2 regions of the Salinicola sp. LHM genome follow, and region 2 is predicted to be linked to the other one. Evidence: riboswitches for the same ligand, from Rfam matches in the RefSeq annotation. Region 2 holds a riboswitch; the other holds the start of a gene.
The links. A riboswitch is a leader RNA that binds a small molecule or an ion and turns the genes downstream of it on or off. The one in region 2 is predicted to bind thiamine pyrophosphate.
Positions count from the first base shown of each region.

Region 1: another riboswitch for thiamine pyrophosphate. It lies ahead of R5R73_RS10255 (ABC transporter ATP-binding protein); the one in region 2 lies ahead of thiC (phosphomethylpyrimidine synthase ThiC).

Region 1 covers NZ_CP140261.1:2,200,788-2,216,125, reverse strand. The annotation lists gene R5R73_RS10280 (7-cyano-7-deazaguanine/7-aminomethyl-7-deazaguanine transporter) at 128-808, shown strand; gene R5R73_RS10275 (alpha/beta fold hydrolase) at 952-1,743, shown strand; gene R5R73_RS10270 (hypothetical protein) at 1,861-2,760, opposite strand; gene R5R73_RS10265 (ABC transporter substrate-binding protein) at 2,785-3,795, opposite strand; gene R5R73_RS10260 (ABC transporter permease) at 3,881-4,657, opposite strand; gene R5R73_RS10255 (ABC transporter ATP-binding protein) at 4,650-5,393, opposite strand; TPP riboswitch at 5,425-5,528, opposite strand; gene R5R73_RS10250 (hypothetical protein) at 5,599-6,465, shown strand; gene R5R73_RS10245 (potassium/proton antiporter) at 6,547-8,256, shown strand; gene R5R73_RS10240 (hypothetical protein) at 8,353-8,568, opposite strand; gene R5R73_RS10235 (hypothetical protein) at 8,645-8,959, opposite strand; gene R5R73_RS10230 (hypothetical protein) at 9,123-9,467, opposite strand; gene R5R73_RS10225 (hypothetical protein) at 10,139-10,516, shown strand; gene R5R73_RS10220 (hypothetical protein) at 10,529-10,672, opposite strand; gene R5R73_RS10215 (hypothetical protein) at 11,714-11,947, opposite strand; gene R5R73_RS10210 (hypothetical protein) at 12,031-12,279, opposite strand; tRNA gene R5R73_RS10205 (tRNA-Ser) at 12,460-12,550, opposite strand; gene R5R73_RS10200 (Bax inhibitor-1/YccA family protein) at 12,714-13,385, shown strand; gene tusD (sulfurtransferase complex subunit TusD) at 13,517-13,912, shown strand; gene tusC (sulfurtransferase complex subunit TusC) at 13,909-14,313, shown strand; gene tusB (sulfurtransferase complex subunit TusB) at 14,354-14,644, shown strand; gene R5R73_RS10180 (TusE/DsrC/DsvC family sulfur relay protein) at 14,644-14,994, shown strand; gene R5R73_RS10175 (ACP phosphodiesterase) at 15,015-15,338, shown strand, end outside.
Region 2 covers NZ_CP140261.1:1,131,692-1,147,029, forward strand. The annotation lists gene R5R73_RS05395 (LysE family translocator) at 1-503, shown strand, start outside; gene R5R73_RS05400 (adenosine deaminase) at 604-1,596, shown strand; gene R5R73_RS05405 (pyridoxal phosphate-dependent aminotransferase) at 1,670-2,905, opposite strand; gene R5R73_RS05410 (glutaredoxin family protein) at 3,077-3,388, shown strand; gene R5R73_RS05415 (peptidylprolyl isomerase) at 3,552-3,830, shown strand; gene R5R73_RS05420 (CsbD family protein) at 4,102-4,290, shown strand; gene R5R73_RS05425 (dicarboxylate/amino acid:cation symporter) at 4,428-5,693, opposite strand; gene thiC (phosphomethylpyrimidine synthase ThiC) at 5,896-7,776, opposite strand; TPP riboswitch at 7,890-8,020, opposite strand; gene R5R73_RS05435 (LysR family transcriptional regulator) at 8,124-9,014, opposite strand; gene R5R73_RS05440 (MFS transporter) at 9,160-10,431, shown strand; gene R5R73_RS05445 (VOC family protein) at 10,570-10,995, opposite strand; gene R5R73_RS05450 (LysR family transcriptional regulator) at 11,136-12,014, shown strand; gene R5R73_RS05455 (LysR family transcriptional regulator) at 12,029-12,949, opposite strand; gene R5R73_RS05460 (SDR family NAD(P)-dependent oxidoreductase) at 13,085-13,813, shown strand; gene R5R73_RS05465 (pirin family protein) at 13,908-14,780, shown strand; gene R5R73_RS05470 (lipid A biosynthesis acyltransferase) at 14,834-15,338, opposite strand, start outside.

The DNA of each region.
Region 1 (15,338 bases), 1.1 Mb from region 2:
CTATAATTCGCGCCCGCTCCAAGCGATTCAGACATTGCTGCCATTCCAGAGGGTTCCCTAACCCCTCGGCCAACTCCGGTAATAGCTCTTTGACAATGAGAGCTACGGCAAACGAAAAAGGTTACTCATGTTGACACTCGATAAACGCCAGCGCCGACTTGCCCTGCTGTGGCTGGTCAGCTTCCATGTGCTGGTGATCACTGCCAGCAACTATCTGGTTCAGCTACCGTTCACCCTGTGGGGGCTCCATACCACCTGGGGGGCGTTCAGCTTTCCGTTCATTTTTCTGGCCACCGACCTGACGGTCCGCCTGTTCGGCAAGGCGCCGGCAAGAAGGATCATCGCCAGGGTCATGGTGCCTGCGCTACTGATCTCCTATGCAGTATCGGTGCTGTTTCAGCAGGGGCGGTTCCAGGGGGTGGAGGCGCTGGCCCAGTGGAACCTGTTCGTCGGCCGAATCGCACTGGCCAGTTTCATGGCTTACGTGCTGGGCCAACTGCTCGACATTCACGTGTTCGACCGGCTTCGCCGGCTTCGCGCCTGGTGGGTCGCGCCGACGCTCTCGACCATTCTCGGCAATCTGGCGGATACCTTCGCGTTCTTCGCCATTGCCTTCTGGCAGGGCCCCGATCCGTTCATGCGCGAGCACTGGGTGGAGATCGCCTGGTTCGACTACGCGGTGAAGCTGTCGATCAGTCTGATCTTCTTCCTGCCGCTGTACGGCGTTCTGCTGGCCTACCTGGGGCGTCGCCTGCTGGCCCAGGGAGATCGATTCAATCTGCCCGGCGTGTCGCGCCAGCGCGGATAGCAGTCATCCGCTTGTCGCCGCACAACGCCGTCCATCGGGCGCTGGCGGTGTCCGCCTGCGCGGGGGCGGAGCCGAACCCCGGGTTTTGTTATCCTTGACCGAGCTGGCGGCTTCTCGAGCCGTCGGATCGGATTTCAGGAGGGATGACGTTGCAACTTCACTGTATCGATACCGGAATCGCGGAGAGCGGCGATACCGCGATTCCGCTGGTCGTGCTGCACGGGCTGTTCGGTAGCGCCGACAATTGGCGCTCCCACATCAAGCAGTGGCAGGTCGATCGACGCGTGATCGCCGTCGACCTGCGCAATCATGGCCGCTCGCCTCACGTCGAGGGGATGCGATACGCGGCGATGGCGTCCGATGTCATCATGTTGCTGGACGAGCTCGATATCGAACGCTTCGACCTGCTGGGGCATTCGATGGGCGGCAAGGTCGCGATGACGCTGGCACGGCTCAACCCGGCGCGGGTAGCGCATCTGATCGTCGCCGACATCGCGCCGGTGGCGTACGAGCACGGCCATGACGAGATCTTCGCGGCGATGCGTCGGGTCGAGACGGGGCAGCCGACCTCCCGTCGCGAAGTCGCGGCGATAATGGAAGAAGAGATCGATAGCGCTCCCACGCGTCAGTTCCTGGCGACCAATCTGGTGCGCGACGACGATGGCATCATGCGCTGGCGGGTCGGGCTCGACGAGATCGGCGCGGGGTACGAGGACATCATCGCACCGCCCGATGGCGATCAGCCCTTCGAAGGTCCGGCCTTGCTGATTCGTGGCGGTGATTCCCACTATGTGCGGGATCGTCATCGCGACGCGGTCGCCGCGGTCATGCCCAACGTCGAATGGCAGACCCTGGAAGGCGCCGGCCACTGGCTGCACGCCGAACAGCCGGAGGCGTTTCGGGAGGCCGTGAATCGCTTCACCACCGGCTCCTAAGCTCTGTCTGAAAATCGACGAGCGATAGCCAGACAAGGCGCAACGACCGTAGGGAGTAACAGCCGAAGGCTGGCCCGAAGGGTAAGCATAGCGATTCGACGTCATGTCGGCTCGGCGCTATAACGGGTCGATTCCGCCATCGATCGGGATCGGCTCGATCTTCGCATCTTCGGACGAGATGAAGCGATTGAGGATACGATAGGTATCGATATCGAAACCGCGGGTGTCGGGCAAGGTGTCAAGATCGTCGAGCCGTTCGACACTGCCCTGGTAGTGCCAGTGATCGACGATATGCAGGCCGACCTCGCCCTGACGATCGCTTTCCCTGAAGGCGACGCGGCCGGGCCAGGGCCAGTTCTCGATGCGCAGTTTCTCCATTCCATCCCGCGCTCGCCAGGTATGTTCCTCCAGACTTTCCCTCCCGCAGCAGGCTCCGAGGCAGCGGCCGATCTGATAGCCGAAGCAGCGGCCCCGTCCGGCTTCCAGCCCCAGGACGCGCAGACACAGCGATTCGTCGTTGGCGATGTCCCGGAGCGTCATCTGGGCATCGCGGCGATTCCGAAACAGGCCGTAGAACCGTGTCCGTGCCGTTACCACCCATTGGCCGTCGGTGAGCGTCGGGCGATCGTCGCCGTCGGGCCAGTTCCAGCTCACCATGCGTACGCGCTTGCGTAGCTGCCGGTTGTAGAGCGGCACCCATCGCTTGATCAGGTCGGCCTCCAGCAACTGGGCGCCCAGGTCGCCGCTGGTTCGCATCCACGCGATGCGCCGGGTCTGCGCCATCATCTGGTCATGGCGGCGGGAAACCGGCTGCTGCACGTGACGGCGAACACGGCTGCGCATGTTGATGCTCTTGCCGACGTACAGCGGCAGTTCATTCTGACCGAAGAAGACGTAGACCCCGGGCCGCGCCGGCAACGCCCCCAGATCGTCGACGGTCGTGCTCGGCAGCGCCTGGGTCGGATCCTGCCGCGGGTCGTAATGCAATGCGTCATAACGCGATGATATTGAACTCATATCACCAATCTAGACGATCCTCCGCTAGGGTGCGTTGAGATCCACCGCGAGGCGGGAGACCGGACTCTGGGCCTTGATCTGGCCGCGTTCGAGCAAAAACGCCTCGAAATCGCGGTAGCGTTTGGCATCCAGCGCCGCCGGCCGCAAGGCGAAGCGGGGCAGTGTGGCTTTCCAGGCGGCCGCGTTGAGCGGCGTATCCAGCGCGGGATCGTAGGCGATGAAGCTCTGCCACGCGTCGTCCGGGTGATTGATGATCCAGGATGTCGCCTCGCCGACGGCATCCATGAAGCGGCGGTCGGCCTCGCGGTGCTGGTCCAGCGTCTCGCGATTGGCGACGAAGATCAGTTCATCGTAGGTGGGCACGCCCTGTTCCTCGATATAGAACGCCTTGCCTTCGACGCCTTCCTGTTTCATCTGCGCCGGTTCGAAGTTGCGGAAGGCCCCGGTGACGGCGTCGACCTTTTCGCTGATCAGCGCCGGTGTCAGCGAAAAGTTGACGTTGACCATATCAACATCGTCCAGGCTCAGGCCGCTGTGCTCGAGCATGGCCGACAGCAGAACCTCCTCGACGCCGCCGACCGAGTATCCGACCTTTTTCCCGGCGAGCTGGGACAGGTCTTCGATACCGCTATCCGCGCGTACCAGCAGCGCATTCAGCGGCGTCGCGATCAGCGTACCGACGCGTACGACCGGAAGCCCCTGATCCACCTGCAAATGCAGCTGCGGCTGATAGCTGACCGCAAGATCGATCCGCCCGGCAGCGACCAGCTTGGGCGGGACGCTGGGATCGGCCGGGGCCTGAATGTCGACATCCAGGCCGCGTTTCTCGAACAGCCCGCGCTGCTTGGCGATGACGATCGGTGCGTGAACCGGATTGATGTACCAGTCGAGCATCACGCTCAGCGGAATCATCTGTGGCGGCGCCAAGGCATCTTCGTCTTGCTGCGCCAAGGTCGGCGTCGCCAGGGCCAGGCCCAGCAGCGCCAGGCTCATCGCCAGTCCGCGCCGCCATAGTGTCGAACGTTGGGTTGCCATGGTTTGTTCCCCTGTCATTTCGATGTGTTCATGAAGACATGCATGGTTGCTACGATTCGCTAGAAAGACCCGGTGTGATCTCGTTTCAGGATCCGGACTCCACACGATCCCGGTGCCAGGGCATCGACAGCCTCAGTGCAGCGTCGACGCCGAAGTAGAGCAGGACGGCAAACGCCACGAGCACGACCAGGGCGGCAAACATCAGGTCGATCTGCAATCGTGCATTGGCGTTGAGCATCAAGTAGCCCAGCCCTTGACTGGAGCCGACCCATTCACCGATCACCGCACCGATCGGCGCCGCGCTGGCCGCCATCCGCAGCCCGGAAGCGAGCGACGGCAGGGCGGCCGGCAGCTGGACTTTCAGCAGCTGCTGGCGCCGGCTCAGCCCGAACGTGTGGGCCAGATCGAGCCAGCCCTGTGGTGTCTGGCGCAGCCCGTCGTAGCCGGTCGACGCGACCGGGAAGTAGATGATGACCATGGCCATCAGGATCTTCGGCCCCAGGCCGTAACCGAGCCACAGCATCAGGATCGGTGCCAGCGCGAACAGCGGGATGGCTTGACTGATCAGCAGCAGCGGCAGCAACGTGCGGCGCAGGGCGCGGAAGCGAGCCAGCGCCAGCGCCGTTGCCAGCCCCAGCAGGATGCCGCCGATCAGCCCGGCCACGATCTCGATCGCGGTGATGCCGGCATGATGGGCAAGCAACGCACGCTGTTCGATCAAGGCGATACCGACGGCCATCGGCGAGGGCAGGATGTAGCGCGGCACGCCGGTCAGTATCAGTACCAGCTGCCAGATGGCAACGAGGACGACGAGCGCCACCACGGGGCGAACGAGTCGGCCCGGTGCGATCTTCTCAAGCATGAGCCGACTCCCGCAGCCGGGTGACGAGCTCGGCCTGACGACGCTGCAGGTCGATATTGTCGAGCGGGCGCGGGCGAGCGCCTTCGGGTACGGGTATCGATACCAGGCGGGCGGGCTCGCCCTGCAGGATCAGGATTCGATCGGCCAGACGCAGCGCCTCGAGCGGGTCGTGCGTCACCATGATCACCGTGCGGTCGGCCAGGAGTCGGCTGGCAAGGTCATGCAGCTCCAGCCGGGTAATGGCATCGACCGCCGAGAAGGGTTCGTCCATCAGCACGACGCTGGCATCCTCGAACAGCGTACGGGCGAGGGCGACGCGCTGGCGTTGCCCGCCGGAGAGTTCGTCCGGCCACTGACCGGCCTTGTCGGCGAGACCGACCTGGTCCAGCAGGCGCTGGGCACGCTGCCGGTCCTCAGGCGCGGGTCGTCCTCGCCAATGCGAACCCAGCATCACGTTACCCACCACGCGCTGCCAGGGAACGAGGAGATCCTGCTGCGCCATCCAGGCGAGACGGCCCGTCAGCGGCGCGCCGTCGCTGGTAGCGAGATCGAGATGATGGTTGTCAGGCAGTCTCAGGCTGGCGATCATGCGCAGCAACGAGCTTTTGCCGCTGCCGCTGCGACCGAGCAGGCAAGTCCAGCTGCCCGCATCGAACCGGGCCTGAAGCCCGTGAAACAGCGGGCGATTGCCGAACGTCAGCGAGGCCTGGCGGACGACGAGTCCGGGTGGTGGCATGACAACTCCCATCGGGGCCGGGCGAAGTCATGCGAGAACTGCTGGCATTTCCTCCGCCGGTATTAGCCGGTTCAGGTTCAAGGGTTGTGCATACCGCACTCTCAGCCCGTCGCATGGGCACCCCTATCCAGTGCCTGCGATTGTACGCCGACCGTCACCGCCTGCCCACCGGCGATGGATCGGACCGACACAAGGACGAAGTGCATTGACGATGCGAGACGTTGCGATCCGCGCGGATGACGAACTGACCCGGCGCATGGCGGCGCTGACGGGCAAGTCGCTGACGCCGTTGGCGCTACGCTGGCCGGACAGCGCCAACTGGCTGTGGCGCAGCGAAGAGCTTTCTCCGCAGTTGCTGAAGCTGGCGAGGAGATCGCCCGCGACCGACGGCTTCTGGTGGGGGATCCGACAGCTGTTCGGGTTCGACCGCTGGCAGGTTCCCGAAGCGCTGACCCGCGTGCCGGGATGGCTGCCACCCCATTTGCCGATGGCGCCGTTGCCGATGACGTTCCTCGACCGGTTGCAGCAGGCGCCGCTCTGGAGCCTGCCATGGCGTCATGCCGCCTCGCCCGTGATGAGCGAGACGCTGGCTGCGCGACTCGGCGATCAGCTGGCGCTACTGCATCAGGAGGCGCAGCCGGGGTTTGGTCATCCTGTCGGTGACATTGCGCCGTTGTCGAGTTGGCCGGCGCGTGCTCGCGCTTTCGTGGAGAACCACCCCCGGCGCGGCTGGATAGACCACATGCCGAGTTGGCCGCAGCCCTCGAAGAGCGTCTGGTGTCTGCCGGATCTGCGCAGCGATCAGTTTCTCGAAGGCGCGACGGACTGGTTATGGAGCGACTGGGAAGCGCTGGTATGGGCGCCGCTGGAGCTGGATCTCTGCCTGCTCGAGCTGCTGCTGGAGGATACCGGCCAGCGCGATGCCTTCGTCGCCGCCTATGGCCGCCGTCATTCGATACCGGATCTCACCGATTATCGTCCCGGAATGCGGGCGTTGGCGGTGCTGCTGGCGTTGCATGGAGAAAGCGCCGGGAACCGGGTAATCGGCCATCCCCACTGGCTAAAAGATTAAATTTGAAGCAATTTTCGACCACGCAAGACTTCGCCTGCATGGCATACTAGATTATCTCAACTCATAACCGATGGCTGAGACTTGGACTCGATCAATAGCCTGTTCCTTGTGTGTGGGGCGCTGATAGCCCTCAGTATTCTGGCCAGCCGGGTGTCGTCCCGAATCGGCGTACCGCTGCTCGTTCTCTTTCTGGGACTGGGCATGCTGGCCGGCGAGGAAGGTGTACTCGGCCTGCAATTCGATGATTACTCCCAGGCGTTTCTGATCGGTCATCTGGCGCTGGCGATGATTCTGCTCGACGGGGGGCTACGCACGCGCCTCCGAACCTTCCGCGTAGGGCTCAGGCCGGCGCTGTCGCTGGCCACCATCGGGGTCTTCCTGACCAGCGGCATTCTGGGCCTGATGGCCATGTGGCTAATGGATCTGACGCTTACCGAAGGCTTGCTGGTAGGGGCGATCGTCGGTTCGACGGATGCCGCCGCAGTCTTCTCCATGCTCAAGGGGCAGGGCGTCAATCTCAATGAGCGCGTGGGGGCAACGCTCGAGATCGAATCCGGTACCAACGATCCGATGGCGATCTTTCTCACCATCACCCTCGCCGAACTGCTGACCGGCGCCGTCGGAGGCGTATGGGAAACCCTGATGCGCTTCGCCCTGCAGTTCGGGCTGGGGCTCGCCGTCGGGCTGGGCGGCGGCTGGGTCTCGGCCAAGCTCCTGCGCTACCTGGATCTGGCGCCGGGACTCTATTCGCTGTTGGCTTTGGCGCTTGGGTTCTGCATCTTCGGCGCCACCAGCGCCGCTGGCGGCAGCGGCTTTCTGGCGATTTACCTTACCGGGTTGATGATCGGCAACCAGCCCGGACGCCACCTCACGCACATTCTTCCCGTTCACGACGGGTTGGCCTGGTTGAGCCAGATCGGGCTGTTCCTGGTATTGGGCCTGCTGGTCACGCCGTCGGAGATGATCGATTACGCGATACCGAGCGCCATCCTGGCCGTAGCGTTGATCGTGCTGGCACGTCCCGTCGCGGTGATGGCTTCGCTGGTGCCGTTCTTCAATTTCCGGTGGCGAGAGATCGGCTTCATTTCCTGGGTCGGGCTGCGCGGCGCCGTTCCCATCGTGCTGGCGATCTTCCCGGTCATCAGCGGTGTCGAGAACGCCACGCTCTACTTCAACGTGGCGTTCTTCGTCGTGCTGATCTCGCTGCTGCTGCAGGGCTCGACACTGGCGCGGGTCGCCCGCTGGATGCGGGTGGTGCTGCCGGAAACCACGACGCCCGATCGGCGCGGGCAACTGGGCGTGCTGCCGGAAAACGACTACGAGATGTTCGTCTACAAGGTCGAGAACGAATCCCTCGATGACGTGCCGATTCGGCTGCTGCGCTTGCCATCCGGCACACTGATCTCGGCGATCTTTCGCCAGCACGCCATGCTGCACCCCAAGGGAAGTACGCGCTTGCGGCTGAGCGACGTGATCTGTCTGATCGGGCGAACCGGCGATCTGCCATCGCTCAACCGGCTATTCAATGGTGAAGCCAGGCTCAAGCGGGAGCGTGCATTCTTCGGTACGTTCACGCTCGATGGCGAGGCCCTGATGCAGGAAGTGGCCAACGCCTACGGTCTGACGCTGAGCCCCGGCGAGCAGGAGATGACGCTAGGGGAGTTCGTGGCGTTGCGTGTCGGCGGCCATCCCGTGGTCGGGGACGATGTCGACTGGCATGGGTTTCACTGGGTCGTCAGCGAGATGGAAGGAAATCGCGTCACGCGAGTGGGTCTGCGTCTCTATCATTGAACGTCGAAGCGATTGGGCTTCGCTTCTGAAGCAAGGCTACGGAGTCTTGTCTGCATCAATGGCTCCGCAGCGGTGTCTGTGTAGTCGAAAAGCGCGTCACTCGACGTCTGCATCGTCGGTGGGGTGATCCAGCCGCTTGCCGGTCTCCCGAGACGTCATGCCATTCATGCTATCGGCCCGCTTCTGGGCCTGTGCGGCTTCCGTGAAATGCCCGAGGCTGCCACCCGTATCACTATCATAAACTTCGTAGCATACCTGCTGAGGGTCACCGGGTTTGTGAGTCTTTCTGATCGCGACGAACGGTTCTGCCATGATGGAATCCTCCAGGAAAGACATCGACTTTTAGGGTAGTCGAGACACCGGTGTTGTACAGCGAATCCAGCGGCCTTCAATCCGGGTCCAGATCCCACTGCAAGCCGAACTGAAGGCCATTGATCGCTTCGCTGATAAAGTTACCGCTTTGATCATTGCGGTTATCGTCGGCCTGTTCCCGCGCTGTTTGCGTTTGAGGATCCGGCCAACCCAGACGCGCCATGCATAGCTGATATTCGGGTTCGCCAGCGATCTGGTGCGTCTGACGCTCACAGGTATGGCTGTCCTGCAGGAAATTCGTGGCCGTCAGCCGCGGTGTCGCCGACACGCAGCCTGCCAGTAGAAGGGAAACGACAAAGAAGAATAGTGCGCGGTGCATTGGCAACATCATTGAAGACTAGTCGCAGGGTAGCACCGTATCCGCATCATCCATCAAAAAAAGCGGATGACGGATATCTCGGCTTCGACCCACGTGCAGACACCTTCGGCAATCTGAATCACGAAGCTAGGCCCGAGGTGGGCGAGCGCCAGTTGAGCAATCTCCGAAAACGAACTCAGTGCGGGTGGCTCTCCATGTATGACTGAATGGCGGACATGGTGGTCTGCATATCGTCGCAGAACGACTGGGATGGCTGGAAATCGGCACCGCGCGCCAGCTTCTTCATCTCCTCGTCATGGTTGGAAACCTGACCGTTCTCGCGCAGCCCACGAGCCATGCTCGTCAGTTCCTGCTGGGTCTGCTGCGGATTATCGCTACTGGAAATGTACGCATCGATTTGTTGAGTCTGCTCGCCGACATGCTTCATCAAGCTATCCGCCGAGCATTCGAAGTCGGCCGCAGACGCCTGGGTTGAACCGATGATGGCGCCCAGCGCCCCGGCAACGAGAATATTTTTCATGGAATTCAAAGCAATACCTGCCTTCTGGTGGAGTGCTATCCACTATGACAGTTTTGGCTTCTGCACTCTAGCGCAGAGGTAGGGTAAGGGGGCGAGGTAGCGGAGGCGTGGCGCTGCAGGACCCCGCGGCGACTGCCATTAAGATGCCGGATGTTTCAGGCATGATCTCGCAAGCCGCTGAACTACTGGCGAACACGGTTGTATCGGCGATTGGGGGAAAACGAGGAGGGCAAGCTCGTGGTTGGCCTGAACTTGGACCGCGCGCCGCTGACGGTCATCGCACATGTACCGCCAGGCACCTTTGCGCCAGTAGACACATGGGATGCCAAAGTCGTTCAAGATGCCTTCCTATCTAGCGCCGCCCAAGGCTCTCGGAGTCTGTGCAACCGTCTCGCCTTTTATCTAGTGCGCTTAGATTGGGTTCCTTTCGCTCCCGCGGTACTTGTGCTTCGGCGCTGTAGGATGCTTCTTCGACGTACTCTCGCCGACCAGCGTCTCGCTGCTCCTTGCCGCGCTTGCGGTCGGTCAGCTCCACGAGCTCTTCTGGTGAGAGGAATAGGGGGCGTGATGTTCTCCTTGGCCGCGGCCTGACAGGGCCGCGCGTACCGGCTAAATGTAAGATCGTGTTATTCTTCAGTGGTCCCAAGGATGTCGATTAGGTGCACAGTGTCATGTTGAAATTTTTCTTTGTGATTTTGGCTCTTTTTGTAATCTTCGTCGCATTCAAACTAGTGCTTGAGTTCCGTCGACAGAGGAAGGCGATTCGCCGATGTGAGAAGGCCGATGTAGTTGAGGGAGAATGGGATGGGCAGTCGTGTCTTATTGCTTTCGTTGATGAAAAAATATGGAAAAATATAGACCTATATTCCTTCTTATGGCGCTCCCCCACAACGGCTTGGGATTTAAAAAAATCGATAAATATAAAGGCGACTAAAGCTCAGGTAGCTAGATATTCCCGTATTTACGTAATGCTGGAATCGGACAAAGGTTACCATCACGTTCTTGCCTCATGGAATCCTTCGGAGCTTGGTCAAGCGCATCTGGACTGAGATTTAGGTTGGTCACTTGGTTCCGTGGAAGGTACGGTGCTGGTCGCGGTCAAAGAAGCCTATGACCGCGCCGCGCGTCCCGGTCAGGTGTTGGAAGTCAGCGATGGCGTCGGTGTCTACGTCGACCCCATCGATGCAGCGGGCCCAGGGCTGCATGTTGCAGACTCGGGATTACGCGATTGAAACCGCGGGCGCCATCACCGAGCCCGCGAAAGAGGGTGGAAGTGGCGAATTTCTCGTGCTTCTGTCATGGGCGAATCCATGTACAAGGAAGCCACCGATTGGTGGCTATGGGGAAAAATGAATTGCTTCGTGTGCGACGCTGAGGTGGAAGACGGCCCCATCCTTGGAGACTGACACCATGTGAAATGTTCCGAATGCGGTGAATATGCCGTGTCTGGCTCGACGGAGAGGTTGCTCGACAATCGTAAATTGGATATCGAGAGGGCTCGAGAATGGTTACAACGTAATCGACACACCGGAGCCGCTGTTCCGCTCCTGACCACTCAAAACGATGATTTGCTGGTCTAGTTTGGCGCGACCGCGACCTTTGCCTTGAGGAAATTGTGATATTCGGAGGACCTAGAAGTTTGATGTCCGTCGAGGGGATCACGTTTACTGAGATTATCGACAAAATTAGGAACCTGCCAACATGCTCGACAGACCTAGCTCACGCTGCGCTAGATGCGGTATTGGATCAGCTCGCTTTGAGGGGCGATGCTCGAGACTTAGATGCAATGGAACTTTGAGAAGCGCCAATGGCCTCGATGATTGGCGTGAGTGCCGGAATTGCGATGCTTCTGGTTACTTAGATAGCCAAACCTGCACACATTGCAGCGGCAGCGGCTGGATATTTCAACACTAAGGCCAGAAGCGTCCACGCCATTTAGCACGTCGCTGAGCTTTCCTTTTGGCGGTACCGGGCTTGACGCGCGTCGCTGGTGTTGGACAGGTTCCAGTCCTGGGGCGGTTGCGCTAAGCATGCGGGCGGGCATCGTTCGTACCGCTAGACGAGCTACGCGCTACGGAAACTGAAGGCTAACTTGCTGCGTCTTCGAAAGCCGCTAATGCGCGCGTAGCGCAAGCTCAACGACGTCAAGAATCAGTTCGAGGCGGTGGGGCGAGATAAAGCGCCAGCGTATCGACAGATTGGCGGCCGTAAAGAATCGGAACCAACAAGCGCTGGGTGAGAAGATCCTAGAGCCGCCAGCGAAGTAGGAGATACCGCTTCACCTTGGCGGCGGCAACGCCGCCAAAGAATCGTGCGCTGAAAAGCAGCAGCGGCACGTTCGCCGCAATGACGATCAGAACCAGAAACTTGGGGATGCCGACGAAACAAAACTGACCAGAAGCCGGCTTTGCGCATTCTGCCAATGTGCAGGTATGCCGGCCATAGTAAGCCGAGAAGTGGAAGGCCGGCAACGCGGGCAAAGATCGATTCCATATCCGTGAAGGCATCCTAGCTTTGCCGATCTTCTATCGCGAGGGCCTAACGTGTGCCAAGCTACCTGTGATCAGATCAGAAGGTTGGTGATCACGAACAGCACGTAGCCAAGAACGATTCCGGCTGTCGCGCCGATGCGCTGGATTCGCTTACCGATCACTCCTCCTATTAGACCGAGGATCAGTCCCGCAATGCCTTGCCCGAAAGCACCAGCCATACCGAGATTGACCTCCCCAGGGCGGGGGCCCGCCACAATGACGGCAATCGATACGACTACGTACAGCACCACCAGCAGCGCCCATTGCTTTTTTGTGAACATGCTTGACTCTCGTTCTCTTGAATGAAGGACAGAGCCTATAACGTATGGCAAGGGGAGGAAAATACACTGATGGTTAACGACCAAAAGCAGACGATTAGGTAGGCTTTGCACTTTTGGCCGATTTTTGACTTCGCCAGAAACGAAAAAAGGCCAGCTAAGTAGCTGACCTTTCTCGAAAAGTGGCGGAGGGACAGGGATTCGAACCCTGGGTAGGCTATTAACCTACGCCGGTTTTCAAGACCGGTGCATTCAACCGCTCTGCCATCCCTCCGGCTTACGGCGAGGCATACTACCAGTTCGTTCGAAAACGTCAATAGGTTCTTTAGCTTTCAAGGAGTTATTTCTTTTCCGGGGCTTCCATAGCGCTTGTCAGGGGAACTTTGCAAGGGCATTCTGGTCCATGGGTGAGTTTCAATAGAACTGAGGGGACGACAATGGATTTCCGAACATCGCACGACGTCACTGATCGTCGATCGAGTGCGGTCAGCACCAACAAGGTGTTGCGCAACACCTACATGCTGCTGGCCATGACACTGCTATTCTCCGCCGTGACCGCCGGCGCGGCCGTGGCCATGGGCGTCACGCAGCTCAACGTCTTCGTGTTCTTCATCGGCGCCTATGGCCTGATGTTCCTGGTTCACAAGACGGCCAACTCCGGCGCGGGCATTGCGGCAATATTCGCCTTCACCGGGTTCATGGGGTTCACGCTGGGGCCGATCATCGACCTCTACCTGTCGATCCCCAACGGCGCACAGCTGGTGATGACCGCCCTGGGCATGACCGCGGCCACGTTCCTGGGTCTTTCGGCCGTTGCGCTGATCACGCGCAAGGACTTCAGCTTCCTGGGCAACTTCATGATGGCAGGGGCCATCGTGCTGGTGCTGGCCATGGTCGCGGCGATGATCTTCAACATCCCGGGGCTGGCGCTGGCGGTATCTGCCGGCTTCGTGCTGTTCTCCTCGGCGGCGATCCTGTACCAGACCAGCGAGATCGTGAATCGGGCGGGCGAGACGAACTACATTCTCGCGACCATCACGCTGTACGTGTCGATCTACAATCTGTTCATCAGCCTGCTGTCGATCCTGGGCGTGATGTCTCGCGACTGAGCATGCACGGATCATTAGCGGTTATTGGTTGACTCGGGGCCCCACTACGGTGGGGCCTCGTCGTTGGATACTTCGTCGTTTGATATCATGGGGTTTCGCCAAATCGTTCCTGCATGGGCAGGGGAGTCGTCATGCTCAGCTATGCGTTACTGGTACATGCCGCGCCTTACAGTCATCAGGCGGCGCTTTCGGCGCTGCGTTTCGCGGAAACCGTCGTGGCGGGGGGGCACCGTCTGAAAACGGTCTTCTTCTATCATGACGGGGTCCACAACGCCTCGGCGCTGATGTCTCCGCCGCAGGATGAAGTCCATCTTGCCGATGGCTGGAAACGACTCCACGAAGCGCATGGTGCCGAACTGCTGGTTTGCGTGGCGGCGGGGTTGCGCCGGGGCGTGCTGGACACGAGCGAGGCCAGCCGTCACGGCCTGGCTGCGCATAGCGTCGAGCCACCGTTCGAATTGACCGGCGTCGGCCAGTTGGTCGATGCCATGCTCGCCAATGACCGACTGATCACCTTTGCGCCATGACGACTTTTTCTGATGTGGAAACCGTTTCTGATGCGGAAACCGTACCGCAGGATCTGCTGATCGTGCTGCGCCATCCGCCACACGGCTCGCAATGGCTTCGCGAGGGGCTCGATGTCGCGCTGGTGGCGGCTGCCTTCGGCCAGCGGGTCGGGTTGCTGTTCCAGGGCGATGGCGTCTACGCGCTGCTGAAAGACCAGCAGGCGGGTGCCTTGGGGCAAAAGGGCACCCACCGGCAGATGGCGATGCTGGAGATGTATGACATCGATACGCTTTGGGTCAGCGAGACGGCGCTCGCCGAGCGGGAGCTTTCGGCCGACGACCTGATGCTGCCGGTGGTGCCCCTGAATGCCGAGGCGGTGGCCGAGTGCTTCGCGCGCCATCCTCATGCTTTGATCTTCTAGCATCTTTTTATTTCGATCTTCCAGGCCTGGAACGACGCCAATGCTGTTGCATCTGCTCAATCGATCCCCGCAGTCGCTATCCGTCTATCGTGAACTGGGCGAAGCCTTCGGGGCCGACGATCATCTACTATTGATCGAAGACGCCTGTTACGCGGCGCTACCGTCGGCCAGCGCCGCGCTCGAGCCCTTCGGGGGGCGCGTGTCGGTGCTGGCGGAGGATCTGGCAGCCCGGGGGTTGGCCGAGCGAGTCAGCCCGGCCATCGCTGTCGTCGATATGAACGGCTTTCTGGCGCTGACGGAAAGCCATGAACGCTGTGTGAGCTGGTTCTAATGGCAACGACAACCGCAAGAACACTGTTGGTGGAAGGGCAGCCCATCGCGCTGGACCCGGAGGGGTATCTGGTCTCGCTCGACGACTGGTCGAAAAGTGTCGCCGAAGCGCTGGCGGCGGATGACGGTCGTGAGCTGACGCCGGCCCATTGGGAAGTGATCGCGGTATTGCGAGACTTCTACCAGCGCTTCGAGACCGCGCCGGCCATGCGCCCGCTGGTCAAGGCAGTGAAGCAGTCGCTGGGCGAGGAGAAGGGCAGCTCGATCTACTTGATGCAGCTGTTCCCCGAAAGCCCGGCCAAGGTCGGCGCCAGACTGGCCGGCCTGCCCAAGCCGACCAACTGTCTCTAGCGCCCGGTTACCCCGACTTCATGAACTTTCTCGCTCACGCCTGGCTTTCGCGCCACGGCAGCGATGCATTCCTCTACGGCAATCTGATCGCCGACGGGGTCAAGGGACCCGACCTCGAATCGTGGCCGGCGCCAGTCGCCTCGGGCATTCGTCATCACCGCCAGGTCGATGCCGCCATCGATCGGCACGCGGAAGTGTTGCGACTGCTGCAAATGGCACCGAAAGCCCAGCGGCGTTTCGCCGGTATCGCGCTGGATCTGATATGGGATCATTTTCTCGCCAGCCGTCATCCGGATGCGGCACTGGTGGAACGCTGTTATCGGGTTCTTGGCGAGCGGCAGGCG
Region 2 (15,338 bases):
GCCTGGGTATCGCGCTGGGGCTGTCGATTCACATCGTCTACTCCGCGTTCGGGCTGGCGGCGGTGATCGCCAACTCCGCCGAGGCGTTGTGGGCGATCAAGCTGATCGGCGGCGCGTATCTGCTCTATCTGGGGATTTCGGGATTGCGCTCGCGCCCGGCATCGACCGACACGGCGGCGGTGACGCCGAAGGTGGCACCGCCTCGCTCGGCGCTGCGCACCGTCGGCATGGGATTTCTCTGCAACGCGCTCAATCCCAAGGCGCCGATCTACTTCGTCTCGCTGTTCACCATCGTGTTGTCGCCGTCGATGCCGCTCTACCAGATCGCCATCTACGGCGCCTGGATCATGCTGATCCAGCTGGGGTGGTTCTCGGCGGTGGCGCTGCTGCTCTCCACGCCCCCGATCCACCGCGCGTTCAAGCGCTTCAGCCACTGGATCGACCGGGTGCTGGGCCTGGCGATGGTGGCGTTGGGGATCAAGGTGTTGACGACGCGGGTGTGAGTCGGGAACGCCGACAGACGACTACGCTCGCCGGACGCTTTCCACCACGCGTGCTTTTCGGCATCCTGAAACGCATCCATACAACTGGCGAGGAGCGCTCGTGAAGACTTGGCTGCGTGAATTACCCAAGGTCGAACTGCATCTACATATCGAGGGTTCGCTGGAGCCGGAGCTGATGTTTGCGCTGGCGGCGCGCAACAACGTGTCGCTGCCCTACGCGACGGTGGACGAGGTGCGTGCCGCCTACGATTTCAGCGATCTGCAGTCGTTTCTGGATCTCTACTACCAGGGAATGCGGGTGCTGCGCACCGAGCAGGATTTCCATGACCTGGCGATGGCGTACTTCGAACGCGCGCAGGCAGAGGGCGTGGTGCATGTCGAGCTGTCGTTCGATCCGCAAGCGCACCTGAGCCGTGGCGTCGAGCTGGCGACACCGTTCGAGGGGCTGCGCCGCGCCATGCGAGACGCGGAGCGCCGCTGGGGCATGACCACGGCGTTGATCATGAGCTTCCTGCGGGATCGTGACGCGAGCGAAGCAATGGACGTGCTGGAGAAGGCGGCACCCTACTACGAGCTGATCGACGCCGTGGGTCTCGACAGCGCGGAGATGGGCAACCCGCCGGCCAAGTTCGCGGCGGTGTTCGAACGCGCCAGGGCGCTGGGCATTCCGCGCGTCGCGCACGCGGGCGAGGAGGGGCCGGCGGCCTACATCAGCGAGGCGCTGGACGTGCTCGATATCTGCCGGGTCGATCATGGCGTCGCCTGCCTGCAGGATGCCGCCCTCGTCGAACGGCTGCGGGCGTCGCAGATTCCGCTGACGGTCTGTCCGCTTTCCAACGTACGGCTGAAAGTGGTGGAGCAGATGACCGACCATCCGTTGCCGCAGATCATCGAGCAGGGTCTCAAAGTGACGCTCAACTCCGACGACCCGGCCTACTTCGGTGGCGGCGTGCTGGACAATTACCTCGCCTGTCTCGAGGCGTTCGACTGGGATCAGGCGATGTTCAAGCAGCTGGCGGGCAATGCGATCGACGTCGCGTTCATGCCGGAATCTCGCCGCAGCGAGTTGCAAAAGCGCCTGGTGGACTGTTGATCGGCTGCCAATCCACAGCCCGCCTCATGACTGCCCGGTCGATCAGGCCGGGCAGTGTCGTTCAGCGTACCGACTAGACGGTAGCGCCTTGCGGTGCGTCAGCCAGCGCCGAAAGGAAGGGCGCCAGCCGATCGAGCGCTTCCCTGGCGAGCTCCGGGTCGATGGCGAAGCAGATTCGCAGATAATCCTCACCCTCGGGGCCGAAGGCGCTGCCCGGCGCCACGCCGACCTTGGCCTCCCGCAGGATACGTTTGGCCGTGTCCAGGCTCGAGCCGTCCAGACCATGCACCTTGAAGAAGAGGTAGAAGGTGCCTTGCGGCGAGAACACGGTCACGTTGTCCAGCGCGGTCAGCCCCTCGACCAGAATGTCCCGCGAGGCCTGGCAGCGTTTGACCTGATGAGCGATGAAGTCGTCGCCCTGCTCGAGCGCCGCGATGCAGGCCCGCTGAACGAACGGCGCCACGCCGGTGGTGTTGTATTGGCAAAGACGGGCGAACAGCTGATCCATGCCCTGCGGGAATGTGACCCAGCCCGCGCGCCAACCGGTCATGCACCAGTTCTTGGAGAAGGTGTTGGTCACCAGCAGCCGGTCTTGTGGTTCGCAGATCTGCAGGAAGGAGGCGGCCGGCCCCTTGCTGTCGTCGACCCCTTTATCGTAAACAAAATGGTTGTAGACCTCGTCGGCCACGATCCACAGCCCCTTGTCCCGGCAGAAGTCCCGCAGCCGCGTCATATCCTCGAGCGGCATGCGCCAGCCGGTCGGGTTGGAGGGCGAGTTGATGAAGATGGCGCGGGTGCGATCGGTCACCGCCGCGAACAGCTTTTCCAGGTCGAGCTCGATGCTGCCGTCCGGGTGGAAATCGAAGGCGACCGGTACGTTGACCCCGCCGACGATTTCGATCATCTGCCTGGCGTTGGGCCAGGCCGGCGTCGGCATGATCACCTCGCTGCCTTCGTCGAGGATTGCCTGCATCGCCATGGTGACGGCGTTCATGCCGCCGATGGAGACGCAGAACCGGTCGGCGGCGACGTCGACCTGCCAGTGCCGGCGGTGGTAGTCGGAGAGCGCCTGGCGAAGCTCGGGCAAGCCCTGGGAGTAGCTGTAGCGGGTATCGTCTCCTTCCAGTGCATCCATCGCCGCCTGCTTGATGTAGTCAGGCGTCGGCAGATCGCCTTCGCCAATCCAGAGCCGCACGACCGAGGCGTCGTGACGGGCGAGATCCGCCACCGCGACGATCTGGTTGTCGGGCATTTCCTGAACGCGAGAAGAGCAGTAGCGGCGCAGGCTGGAAGGGATGACGTCGGACATGATGAGCTCGCTGGTTGGGGAAGAAGGTTTCCTGATCATATAACGCTCGCTCGTTGGCGGGCCAATCGTTCCTCTGACACACTGAAGACCATGACCGGCGCTGCGGGAATCGTGGCGCGCTTTCCTCTGTAGCGAGTCCACATGACCCCGATTATCAGGAGACTCAAACGCATGTTTTCAGCGACTCCCATCGTTCGCTCCGCGGAGCATCAGGCCGAAGTCGACCGCGCCTGCCAGCGTCTCGCGCTCTACCACTTCATGAGCTGCCCGTTCTGCCAGCGCGTGCGCAGCCAAATCGAGCGGCTGGCGTTGCCCATCGAGCTGCGAGACATCCAGCGCGATCCCCAGCATCGCCAGGATCTGATGGCGGGCGGTGGCCGCACCATGGTGCCGTGCCTGCGTATCGAGACAGAGGACGGCGCCGTGGAGTGGATGTACGAGTCCGCCGATATCAACCGCTACCTGGAGCGGCGATTCGGCTGATTCTGGCGGATGCCGGCCATGCTCAAGCCATGCCCGCCAGCGCTGCCGTTCGAATCGTCTTGCTGGCTGAAAACGGCTGACGGTGTCGATTGTCGGTGACGGCGAGCGGCGGGGTTTCGTAGAATGCCCGCTTTCCCAACGAGCAAGATTCAGGAGTGATCTCATGGCACAGGCCAGCGCCCGCCACATTCTCGTCGACAGCGAACAGAAGTGTCTCGAACTCAAGCAGCAGATCGAAGCCGGCAGCGACTTCGCCGAAGTGGCCCGTCAGCACTCCACCTGCCCCTCCGGGCGTCAGGGCGGCGAGCTGGGCACGTTCGGCCGCGGCCAGATGGTCAAGGAATTCGACGAAGTCGTGTTCAATGGCGCATTGAACGAAGTTCACGGGCCGGTGAAGACCCAGTTCGGCTATCACCTGCTGGAAGTGACCTCGCGCACTTGATCTTCCGCACTTGATCTCCCCTCGGGCCGCCCACCTCCGGGCGGCTCTCGTCGATCCGCCGTTCTCTCTTTTATCCGTTCCCCTCGACTCCCTGACGATCATCCCGGCAGGCAGCTGTCCCTCCGTTTTTCACGAACAATTCGTTACCAATCTTCCGTTTCGGCTTTTCCGAGGCGAACTATTCTGAAGACACGCCCGCCGTTGCCGAAGCGTTCGGTAACCGAATGACGGCGAGCGGATAAGGATATCCACGCAAAGCGAGGTAGCAGCGATGACGACGCATTCAAAGTCGGACAAGACGGAAGGCAAGGTCGACAAGGCAGCCGGCAAGGTCAAGGAGGCCGCCGGCAAGATGACCAAGGATCGCGAACTCGAAGGTAAAGGCAAGACTCAGCAGGCCAAGGGGGATGCCAAGTCCGCTAAAGGCAACTTGAAGGACGCCACCAAACCACGCCACTAGTTATCACTGAATCCCGGAAACATCGAGTCTTCGACACCCGTATCCCACTCGAGACTCTTCACGCAGCGGCCCCGCACGGTTCATTACACTATGCGGGGCCGCTATCGTTTGGGCGAGAGGCGCGAGGATATGATCCGTCAGGCTTTACCGGGCCGATTGTAGACGTCCAGATCCAGTTCCTTCTCGCTCTTGGCGACCAGTGTCGTCACCATCAGGTCGCCGGCGACGTTGACGCTGGTGCGCGCCATATCGAGGATCCTGTCCACGCCGGCAACGACGCCGATCGCCTCCAGCGGCAGGCCGATCTGCGCCAGCACGATCGACAGCATGATCAGCCCGGCGCCGGGCACGCCCGCCGTGCCGATCGAGGCCAGCGTGCCGGTCAGCACGATCATCCCGTAGTCCATCATCGAAAGGTCGGCACCGACCAACTGGGCGACGAACAGCGCCGCCACGCCCTGATAGATGGCGGTACCGTCCATGTTGATGGTGGCGCCCACCGGCAGCACGAAGCTCGACACGCCTTCCGATACGCCGAGATTCTTTTGCGCGCAGCGAATCGAAACGGGTAGCGTGCCGGAAGAGGAGGCCGACGAGAACGAGACCACCAGCGCGTCGAGGATGCCCTGCAGGTAGCGCATCGGGTTGAGGCGACCGATCAGGCTCAAGAGCCCGGTGTAGACGACCAGCACGTGCACGATACAGGCGAGATAGACCACGCCGATGACCTTCGCCAACGGCAGCAGCACGTCCAGCCCATACTGCCCCGAGACGTTGGCCATCAAGCCGAATACGCCGAACGGCGCGAACGCCATGACGATAGCGGTCAGCTTGTACATCGCTTCGGCGAAGCTTTCGAACACGCGCACGACGGGTTCGCCCTTTTCGCCGATCAGCATCAGCGAGATGCCCAGGCCGATGGCGAAGACGATGATCTGCAGGATATTGCCTTCGATCATCGCCTGCAGCGGGTTCGAAGGCACCAGGCCGACCACGATATCCACCAGCGACGGCGCTTCGCCCGCCTGCTGCGCCGCGCTCATCGACGCATCCGCACCGACGCCGGGCTGGAAGATCGTCGCCGCGACCAGACCGATGACGATGGCAAAAGCGGTCGTCACCAGATAGAGCCCGATCGTTCGCGCGCCGACCCGCCCCATCTTCTGCGGATCGCGCATGCCGGTAATACCGACGACCAGGGTCGAGAACACCAGCGGCACGATCAGCATCTTGATGCCGTTGATGAAGATATCGCCGAGCGGCTTGAACATGCTGGCCTGCTCGCCCATTAGTGCGCCTGCCAGGATCCCTAATGCCAGGCCCGCGATGATTTTTTGCCACAGGGGAATGCGTCGCCACAGATTTGGCCGGGCGGAGGATTGCGGTGAAGATCTTTCTGACATGAGACGGCTCCGGCTGCGTTGTTAATGGCCAATAAGTGAAAGACCGCGCATTCTACCGAGTCGGTGGGCAATCTCTAGATGATTCATCCGATGGTATTAGAAGCACCGGATCGATGCGCTTTCCCATCGGCATGCTTGCGACAATACCATCCGCATCTTGCGACAATGCGACGGCGGCTTTCGCCGCCGGCGTTCCCTCGCGTTACACCTCCCGGTAGAGTTCGCTCCCTTCGCGCTTGAAGCGTTCTGCCTGTTCCGCCATGCCGGCGTCGCGTTCATGGCGCGCTTCGGCATCGTCGCCGAAGCGTTCGCGCACTTCCTGGGTGATCTTCATCGAGCAGAACTTCGGCCCGCACATCGAGCAGAAGTGCGCCACCTTGGCCGAGTCCTTGGGCAGCGTCTCGTCGTGATAGGCGCGGGCGGTGTCCGGGTCGAGACCGAGATTGAACTGATCCTCCCAGCGAAATTCGAAGCGGGCTTTCGACAGCGCGTTGTCGCGACGTTGCGCGCCGGGATGCCCCTTGGCGAGGTCGGCGGCGTGGGCGGCGATCTTGTAGGTGATGATGCCGGTCTTGACGTCATCCTTGTTGGGCAGGCCCAGGTGCTCCTTGGGCGTGACGTAGCAGAGCATCGCGCAGCCGTACCAGCCGATCTGCGCCGCGCCGATGCCGGAGGTGATGTGATCGTAGCCCGGGGCGATATCGGTGGTCAGCGGGCCGAGCGTGTAGAAGGGTGCTTCGTCGCAGCACTCGAGCTGCTTGTCCATGTTCTCCTTGATCAGTTGCATCGGCACGTGGCCGGGGCCTTCGATCATCACCTGGACATCGTGTTTCCAGGCGATCCGGGTCAGCTCGCCCAGGGTTTCCAGTTCGGCGAACTGGGCCTCGTCGTTGGCGTCCGCAATCGAACCCGGGCGCAGGCCGTCGCCCAGCGAGAACGAGACGTCGTAGGCCTTCATGATCTCGCAGATCTCCTCGAAGTGGGTGTAGAGGAAGCTCTCCCGGTGGTGGTACAGGCACCACTTGGCCATGATCGAGCCGCCGCGGGAGACGATGCCGGTGACGCGCCGGGCCGTCATCGGCACGTGATGCAGACGCACGCCGGCATGGATGGTGAAGTAGTCCACGCCCTGTTCGGCCTGTTCGATCAGGGTGTCGCGGAAGATCTCCCAGGTCAGGTTCTCGGCCACGCCGTCGACCTTCTCCAGCGCCTGGTAGATCGGCACCGTGCCGATCGGCACCGGCGAGTTGCGAATGATCCACTCCCGCGTCTCGTGGATGTTCTGGCCGGTGGAGAGATCCATGATCGTGTCCGCGCCCCAGCGGATGCCCCAGGTCATCTTGTCGACCTCTTCCTCGATCGAGGAGGTCACCGCCGAGTTGCCCAGGTTGCCGTTAATCTTCACCAGGAAGTTGCGGCCGATGATCATCGGCTCGGATTCCGGGTGGTTGATGTTGGCGGGAATGATCGCGCGGCCGCGGGCGACTTCGTCACGCACGAACTCCGGCGTGATCTCGTCGGGCAGCTCGGCACCGAAGGACTCGCCCCGGTGCTGATGATCCAGCATGGGATCGGTATCGAGGGTGCGGGCCAGCCGCCGGCGCTGGTTCTCGCGGATGGCGATGAACTCCATCTCTGGCGTGATGATGCCTCGGCGGGCGTAGTGAAGCTGGGTGACGTTGCGTCCTTCCCTGGCCCGCCTCGGCGTGCGCTTCAGCTCGAAGCGCAGCGTCGACAGACGCAGATCCTCGGCACGAACGCGGCCGTAGGTCGAGCTGGGGCCGTCGAGCCATTCGGTGTCGCCGCGCTCGTCGATCCATTGGCGGCGCAGTTCCGGCAGGCCACGGCGGATATCGATGTCGGCAGCCGGGTCGGTGTAGGGGCCGGAGGTGTCGTAGACGGTGAGCGGCGCGTTGGGTTCGAGTCCGCTTCGGGTCTGCGTGGGCGAGAGCGAGATTTCGCGCATCGGCACGCGGATATCCGGACGCGAACCTTCGACATGAATCTTGGTCGAGGCCGGTAGCGGCGCAATGGCGGCGCTATCGACGCGAGCGGTTTCGGAGAGAAACTGTGGGGATTTCATGTTCGGTTGTGCTCCGTGGCATGACTTGCCAGGCGTACTTGCCAAGGCTATCGGGGTCAGGCCGGCGCACAGCGCAGGAGGGGGAAACCGGCACGGGCGAGTCTTCTCCCACGCCACGGTTTCCGCTTGATCCCTACGCCGGTACTAGCCGGATCAGGTTCGTCGGGATCCGCCTTGGCGCCCTCGAATGAATCCCGGCGCAGGGCGATCTCAGCCGGTTCCACCGGCACCCCGTCAAGCTGGCGATATCGTGCATCGCCACGGGCAGTCTGTGACGAGGGGCGAGCGAGGTCAAGCCGGTTATGTGAGGGCGGCGGTCATGGCCGGGCCTGCGAGGAGGGAAGGCGTCATGGGTCGACGGGGCGCTGGACCAGATCGATGAACGATCGGGCCTGGGGCGTCAGGTGGTGGCGGGCGTGAGTCAGCCAGACTTCGGACACGGCGTCGGCATCGCTCAGCGGGCGATAGCGGACATTGTCGATCCGGATGTGCTGGAACGAGGCAGGAAGAACCGACACGCCCATGCCGCCCGCGACGAGGCTGATAATGGTGTTCGGCCCGCCGACCTCCTGCACCAGTCGGGGCGTCAGGCCGCGCTTGGCGAACAGGGCATTGAACTGATCGAGCAGGCCGGTGCCGGCGGCAGGCGAGAAATAGACGAAGGGGTGAGCCGCCAAGGCTTCGAGCGTCAGCGGTAGCGCGCTGCCACCGAGCGGCCCCTGCTCGTTGACCACGGCCATCAGCGGTTCGCGAATCAGGGTGAAGGCGTCGAGGCCATCCGGCAGGGTGGCGGGGCGCATGATGCCGATATCCAGGTCGCCCTCGAGCAGCGGGGCGACCTGGCGCTGGCTGTTGAGCTCGTGCATGCGCAGCTCGACATCGGGATAGCGCTGGCGGTAACGCATCAGCGTGCGCGGCAGTGTTGGGCTCAAGGGCACCGAGGTGGTGAAGCCGATGCGCAGCTGGCCGGCCTCGCCACGCCCGAGCCGGGAAACCAGCCGTGTGGCGCGTTCGGTTCGTGCCAGGATGTCGCGCGCCTCGTCGAGGAAGACCAGGCCGGCTTCGGTCAGCTCGACGCGGCGGTTGGTCCGTGTCAGCAGGCGTGTGCCCAGCTCGCGCTCCAGCGCCTGGATCTGCTGGCTCAGCGGCGGCTGCGAGATTCCCAGCCGCGCGGCCGCGCGGCTGAAATGCAGCTCTTCGGCCACGGCGACGAAGTAGCGCAGATAGCGCAGTTCCATTGAGTCGCGAAACCTCTCAAAAGCATCGAATAATATATTAGAAAGCTTAATGGTGGCGGCGTAACCTACCAAGATCTAAATCAACTCGGCGCAACGGGCCGACCATGGCACTCCGGCGCCAGCCATCGTCTTCGGGAGAATCGGGTTGTCCCGCCATACCTCATCCGACATCCACAATTCCACCCAGGCCGCCAATCATCGGCTGGCGCGCGAGGCGGAAGCCGCCGAAAGCGGTTTCATCGAACGCGGTCAGCGCGGCTATCGGCCGACCATGCTGGCACTGTTCCTCGGTGCCTTCTCGACCTTCGTGCTGCTCTACTGCGTCCAACCGCTGCTACCGATCCTGTCGGACGCCTTCGGCATCGACGCCGCCACCAGCAGCCTGTCGCTGTCGGTCGCCACCGGCATGCTGGCGATCGGCCTGCTGATCACCGGGCCGATCTCGGACGCGGTGGGGCGCAAGTCGGTGATGTCGGTGGCGCTATTGGCGGCGGCGGTCTGTACCCTGATTGCCGCGGCGATGCCGAGCTGGACGGGAGTATTGGTCATGCGGGGGCTGGCGGGGCTGTCGCTCTCCGGGTTGTGCGCGGTGGCGATGACCTATCTCAACGAGGAGATCCACCCCCGTTATATCGGCTTGTCGATGGGGCTCTACATCAGCGGCAGTTCCATCGGCGGCATGAGCGGGCGCCTGATCAGCGGCGTCATGGTGGACTGGATGCCATGGCGCATCGTGATCGCGACGATCGGTGTGGTTGCCCTGGTCGCGGCGCTGCTGTTCATGCGCTGGCTGCCGCCGTCGAGGCATTTCACGCCGCGGGCGCTCAACTGGCGCAACGTGGTTTCCGGCTTCACTGTGCAGTTCAAGGATCGCGGGCTGCCGCTTCTGTTCCTCGAGGCTTTCCTGCTCATGGGCGGCTTCGTCACGCTTTACAACTACATCGCCTTTCGGCTGCTGGCGGAACCCTATCATGTCAGCCAGGCGCTGGTCGGTGTTCTGTCGGTTGCCTATCTTTCCGGTACCTACAGCTCGGCCTGGGCCGGTTCCCTGGCCGACAAGCTCGGGCGTCCGCGGATCTTCTGGCTGTTCATCGCGATGATGCTGGTTGGGCTTGCGATCACGCTGTTCGAGCCCATCAGCCTGATCCTGATCGGCATGCTGGTGTTCACCTTCGGCTTCTTCGCGGCCCACTCGCTGGCCAGCGGCTGGGTCGGCCAACGCGCCAGGCAGGCCAAGGGGCAGGCGTCTTCGCTCTATCTGTTCAGCTACTATCTCGGCTCCAGCGTCGCCGGCACTCTGGGCGGGGCGTTCTGGTACTGGGGCGGCTGGAACGGCGTTGCGCTGTTCATCGCGGTGCTGCTGCTGGCGGCGCTGGCGATCGGTGGGCTCTCTCTGAGACGACTGGAGACGGCCTGACGCCGGCGTCACTCGAGAGGCAGCGCTCGAGAGGCAGCGCTCCGGGAATGCAAACGACGCGAAAACGACGAGGCCGCCGATTCCGAAAGTCAGTTCGGAGTCGGCGGCCTCGTCATCGTCGGGGCGTTGCCAGAGGAATTACTTGGCGAACAGCTGGCTCATGTCCTTGAACGCCTTGAACTCCAGCGCGTTGCCGCATGGGTCCAGCAGGAACATGGTTGCCTGCTCGCCCGGCTGGCCCTTGAAGCGAATGTAGGGCTCGATCACGAAGTCGGTGCCGAAGCCTTTCAGGCGCTCTGCCAGCGCTTCCCATTCCGGCCAGCTCAGCACGATGCCGAAGTGCGGTACCGGCACGTCATGGCCGTCGACGGGGTTGGTATGAGCCGACTCCTGCGACGGCGTCATGGGATGCTCGTGGATCACCAGCTGGTGGCCGTAGAAGTCGAAATCCACCCACTGCTCGCTGGAGCGGCCTTCGCTGAGGCCGAAGGTCTCGCCGTAGAACTTGCGGGCCGCGGGCAGGTCGTGGACCGGAATGGCGAGGTGGAAAGGGGACAGCGCCATGGAAGAGCTCCTGATTGTCTTGGATGGAATGGATCGGTGATGACAGTGACTGCATTCTGACGGCGAATAAATTTGATGAAAAGCGCATAATATTGCTGTCTGCCATCAAATAATCTGGATTCTTCCCGCCGCGATTCGCCATGCTGAGAGAACTTCGTACCTTTCTCGCCGTCGTCCGTCACGGCACCTTCTCCGCCGCCGGCAGCGCCGTCGGGCTGACCCAGTCCGCAGTGAGTGCCCAGATCCGCAATCTCGAAGCCGATATCGGCGAGCCGCTGTTCGAGCGCACCGGGCGTGCCGTCAGACTCAACGCGGCCGGACGCCGGCTGCTGCCGCAGGCCAACGAGATGCTGGCGCTGGCCGAGCGGATCCGGCACTCCGGGGCGGACGGCCTGACCGGCGAGTGGCATCTCGGCGCGATCGCCAGCCTGCAGAGCGGGGCCTTGCCCGAGGTACTGCAGGCGCTGACCCGCGAGGCGCCGGGCGTGATGACCCGCGTGGTCCCCGGTGTCTCGCTGGCGCTGCTCGATCAGGTCGACAAGGGCGACCTGGACATGGCGCTGATCGTCCGCCCGCCGTTCGCGCTCCCCGGCGATCTCTATTCCCGCGTCATCGCTCGCGAACCGTTCGTGCTGATCGCACCGCCCGATGTCGAAGGCGGCACGGTGGAATCGCTGCTCGAAAGCCACCCGCTGGTGCTCTACGACCGGGGCTCTTTCGGCGGTCGTCAGGTGGTGCGCTTTCTCGAAAGGCAGCGGTTGCGCCCCGCGATCCGGCTGGAGCTCGACGAGATCGACGCCATCGCCCGCATGGTGGAGTGCGGCCTGGGCGTCGCGCTGATTCCGCTGACCGGGCTGTGGCGGCGCCAGCAGCCGTTGCCGGTACGCGTGATATCGCTGGGCGAGCAGCGCTTTCATCGCGAGCTGATCATGGTGTCCCGGCTTTCGCCGGCCCAGTCGCCGCTGGTGGCGCTGATCGAGGAGGCGTTGGCGGCAACCGGCACCGGGGAGGTCGGATGATCGATGCCGGGAAATCAACGTTCCAGATAGGCCGCGCGGCAGGTCGAGATCACGAGTTCCCGGAACCAGCGATGAGCCGGGTCGGCACCCAGCCGCGGATGCCACAGCGCCGAGATCGTGAACGGATCGATCGGTGTGGGGAGCTCGAACGCCACCAGGGGCTTGTGATCTTCATGCCGTCGCACCGGCATCAGGCAGGAGTGCGGTACCAGCGTGATCCGATCGGTGTGGCGAGCGATCCGCAGGGCATCCGAGAAGCCCGGCACGATGACGCCGAATTCCCGGTCGAGGCTGAGTGCGCTCAACGCGTTTTCCATCGGTCCAGTGAATTCGCCGCTGGGAGACGCCATCACGTGCCGGCACGCGGCAATGCGTTCCGGCGTGATGGTGCCATTGAGCAACGGGTGTCCCTCGCCTGCCACGCCGACGAAGCGGTCTTGAAATAGCCCCCGTGTCAGCAGCTCCGGCGCGGTGGTCTCGATGACCCCGATCTCGAGGTCGAGCTGCCCGTCACGCAGGGGCTCTATCGCTTTGGTCGGCTTGGGCACGAAGCGCAGGCACACCCTCGGCGCGGCTTCCGCAATGGCATTCACCAGCGGCACCGAAAAGCGCTCGACGAACGACGCGTTGGTGCGCAGGGTGAACGTCCGCTCCAGCGTCGAGAGATCGAGGTCGTGTGGGCGTGGACGCAGGACCGACCGCGACTCCCGCGCCAGTTCATGAACGCGATCGCGCAGTGAGGAGGCGTGGGGGGTAGGTACCAGCCCGCGCCCCGCCCGCACCAGCAGCGGATCTCCCGTCGCCTCGCGCAGACGCTTGAGCGTGCGGCTCATCGCCGACGCGCTCAGATTCAAGCGCTTCGCGGCCGCCGTCACGCTGCCCTCTTCCAGCAGCACATCCAGCGCGATGAGGAGGTTCAAATCGATATCGTTCATCGACTCACGGTAACCGAGACCCTGCTTCTGGACTAGCGTTTGGTGCAATGATTATGTGCATTCTGTGCGTCTGGTGCATTGTCACGCCGACCTCCATCCTTGGAGATGAACCCGACATCCATGAGGTCACTTCCCATGACGACATCTGCCAATCGCCTGACCTCCCTGATCGTGGGCGCCTCGCGGGGGCTGGGTCACGCCATCGCCGCGGAGCTGCTGACGCGAGGCACGACGCCGGAGACCGAGTGGGACGTCATCGGTACGGTTCGCGCTGGCGCCGAGCAGACGCCGTTGCACACCCTGGCGGACGGCAACCCTGGCCGGGTCGAGATCGAAACCCTCGACATCACGGCACCGGATCAGATCGAAGCGTTGCAAGAGCGCTTGAAGGGACGCGCGATCGATCTGCTTTTCGTCAACGCCGGGACCACCAACCGGGATCCCGATCAGGCCACCGGCACCATCTCCACCGAGGAATTCACCCAGGTCATGATCACCAACGCGCTCAGTCCGATGCGCGTGATCGAGCGTTTGGAGGGCCTGGTGCCGGCGGTAGGACTAATCGGAGTAATGTCTTCCGGGCAGGGCAGCATCGCCAACAACGAGAACGGCATGCGTGAGCTCTACCGGGGCAGCAAGGCAGCGCTCAACATGTTCATGCGCAGCTTCGCGGCGCGTCACGCCGCTACCGGGCGGGCAGTACTGGTGATGGCGCCGGGCTGGATTCGTACCGACCTGGGTGGAGATGACGCGCCCTATACGATGGAAGAGGCGGTGCCGCCGATCGTCGATGTCCTGCTGGAGAAGAGAAGCCGGCCGGGCATCGAGTATCTCGACCGCTTCGGCGAGACCGTGCCGTGGTGAAAACGACTCCATGCAATGATTGGACGTAAATCATTCGCTTTTTTTGCGGTAGGTGTGACCTAGACTTCTTGCTGATTCTATTCAGGAGCCTCTTATGTCTGCCTTCACGCCACGCGGCGTCATCGCCCAGCACCCGGCCATCCGCGACGATATCGGCGATCTCACCACCCGCCGGCCACTGCCGGGTCCGGGGCTCGACCAGCTCGATCCGTTCCTGTTCCTCAACCATCACGGGCCGCAGGTCTACCCCGCCAACAATCGCGGGCTGCCGTTCGGGCCGCATCCGCATCGGGGCTTCGAAACCGTCACCTTCATTCTCGAGGGCTCGCTGGCGCATGCCGACAGCGCCGAGCATCAGAGCGTCATTCATGCCGGTGGCGTGCAATGGATGACGGCGGGCAGCGGCATCGTCCATGCCGAGGTCTCGCCGCCCGAGTTTCTGCGCGACGGCGGGCCGCTGGAGATCCTGCAGCTGTGGATCAATCTGCCGGCCAGCCTCAAGATGAGCGAGCCGCGCTATGTCGGGCTGCAGGCCGATTCGATCCCGACAGTGCCGCTACCCGGCGGCGGCGAGCTCAAGTTGATCGCCGGCCAGTTCGAGAGCGGGAAGTCGGTCGGGCCGATCGAGAGCCAGACGAACGTGTTCATGTCGACCCTGGCGCTCCCGGCCGGCGCGAGCGAGCAGCTGCCGGTCGTGGCCGGGCGGCAGGTGTTCCTTTATGTCGTCGACGGCGAGGTCACCGTGGGCGACGAGCCGGTCGAACCACGGCATCTGGTCGAGCTGGACCGTGAAGAGGATGGCGTCGAGATCGACGCTTCCGGCGATGCCCGGCTGCTGTTCGGCCATGCCGAGGTGATCGACGAGCCGGTGGTCTCCCACGGCCCGTTCGTGATGAATACCCGCGAGGAGATCGTCGAGGCGATCGACGATTACCAGGCCGGGCGCTTCGGCGGATTGGCGCAGTAACGCGGTTTTCGTCGACGAAGGGCTTTCCAGCGACGCCGGTCCTTCGACGACGATCAGCGCTTGCTGTACAGGCGCTGCTGGCGATACCCAGGGACTTTCTGCTGCTCCTGCTCGGTCTTCTTCCAGCGTTTGTATTCCCACTGGTACTGGACCGGGTCGAGGGCAATGGCGGATTCGACACAGGCATTGACGCCGGCGGCCGAGGTGGCTTCTTCGGTGTCGTAGACCCGTTCGTCGGCGGCTAGGAAATGAATCGCGAAGCCGCGACCGTCGGGCAGGCGCTTGGCGACGCCGGTGACGACACGAGCCTGGGTACGGGCGACCAGCTTGGGCAGCAGCGTGGCGGTGTAGGCCGGGCGGCCGAAGAAGTCGGCGAAGACCCCGCTGCCCCAGCTGGGCTCCTGATCGGGCAGGATGCCGACGGCTTCGGCCCGCTTGAGCGCCTTGAGCAGGGCGGCGACGCCTCGTGGATTGGTCGGCACCAGCTCCGCCCCCATGCGTTCGCGACCGTGACGGATGACGGGGTCGAGATCGGCAATCTTGGGCGGCTCGTACATG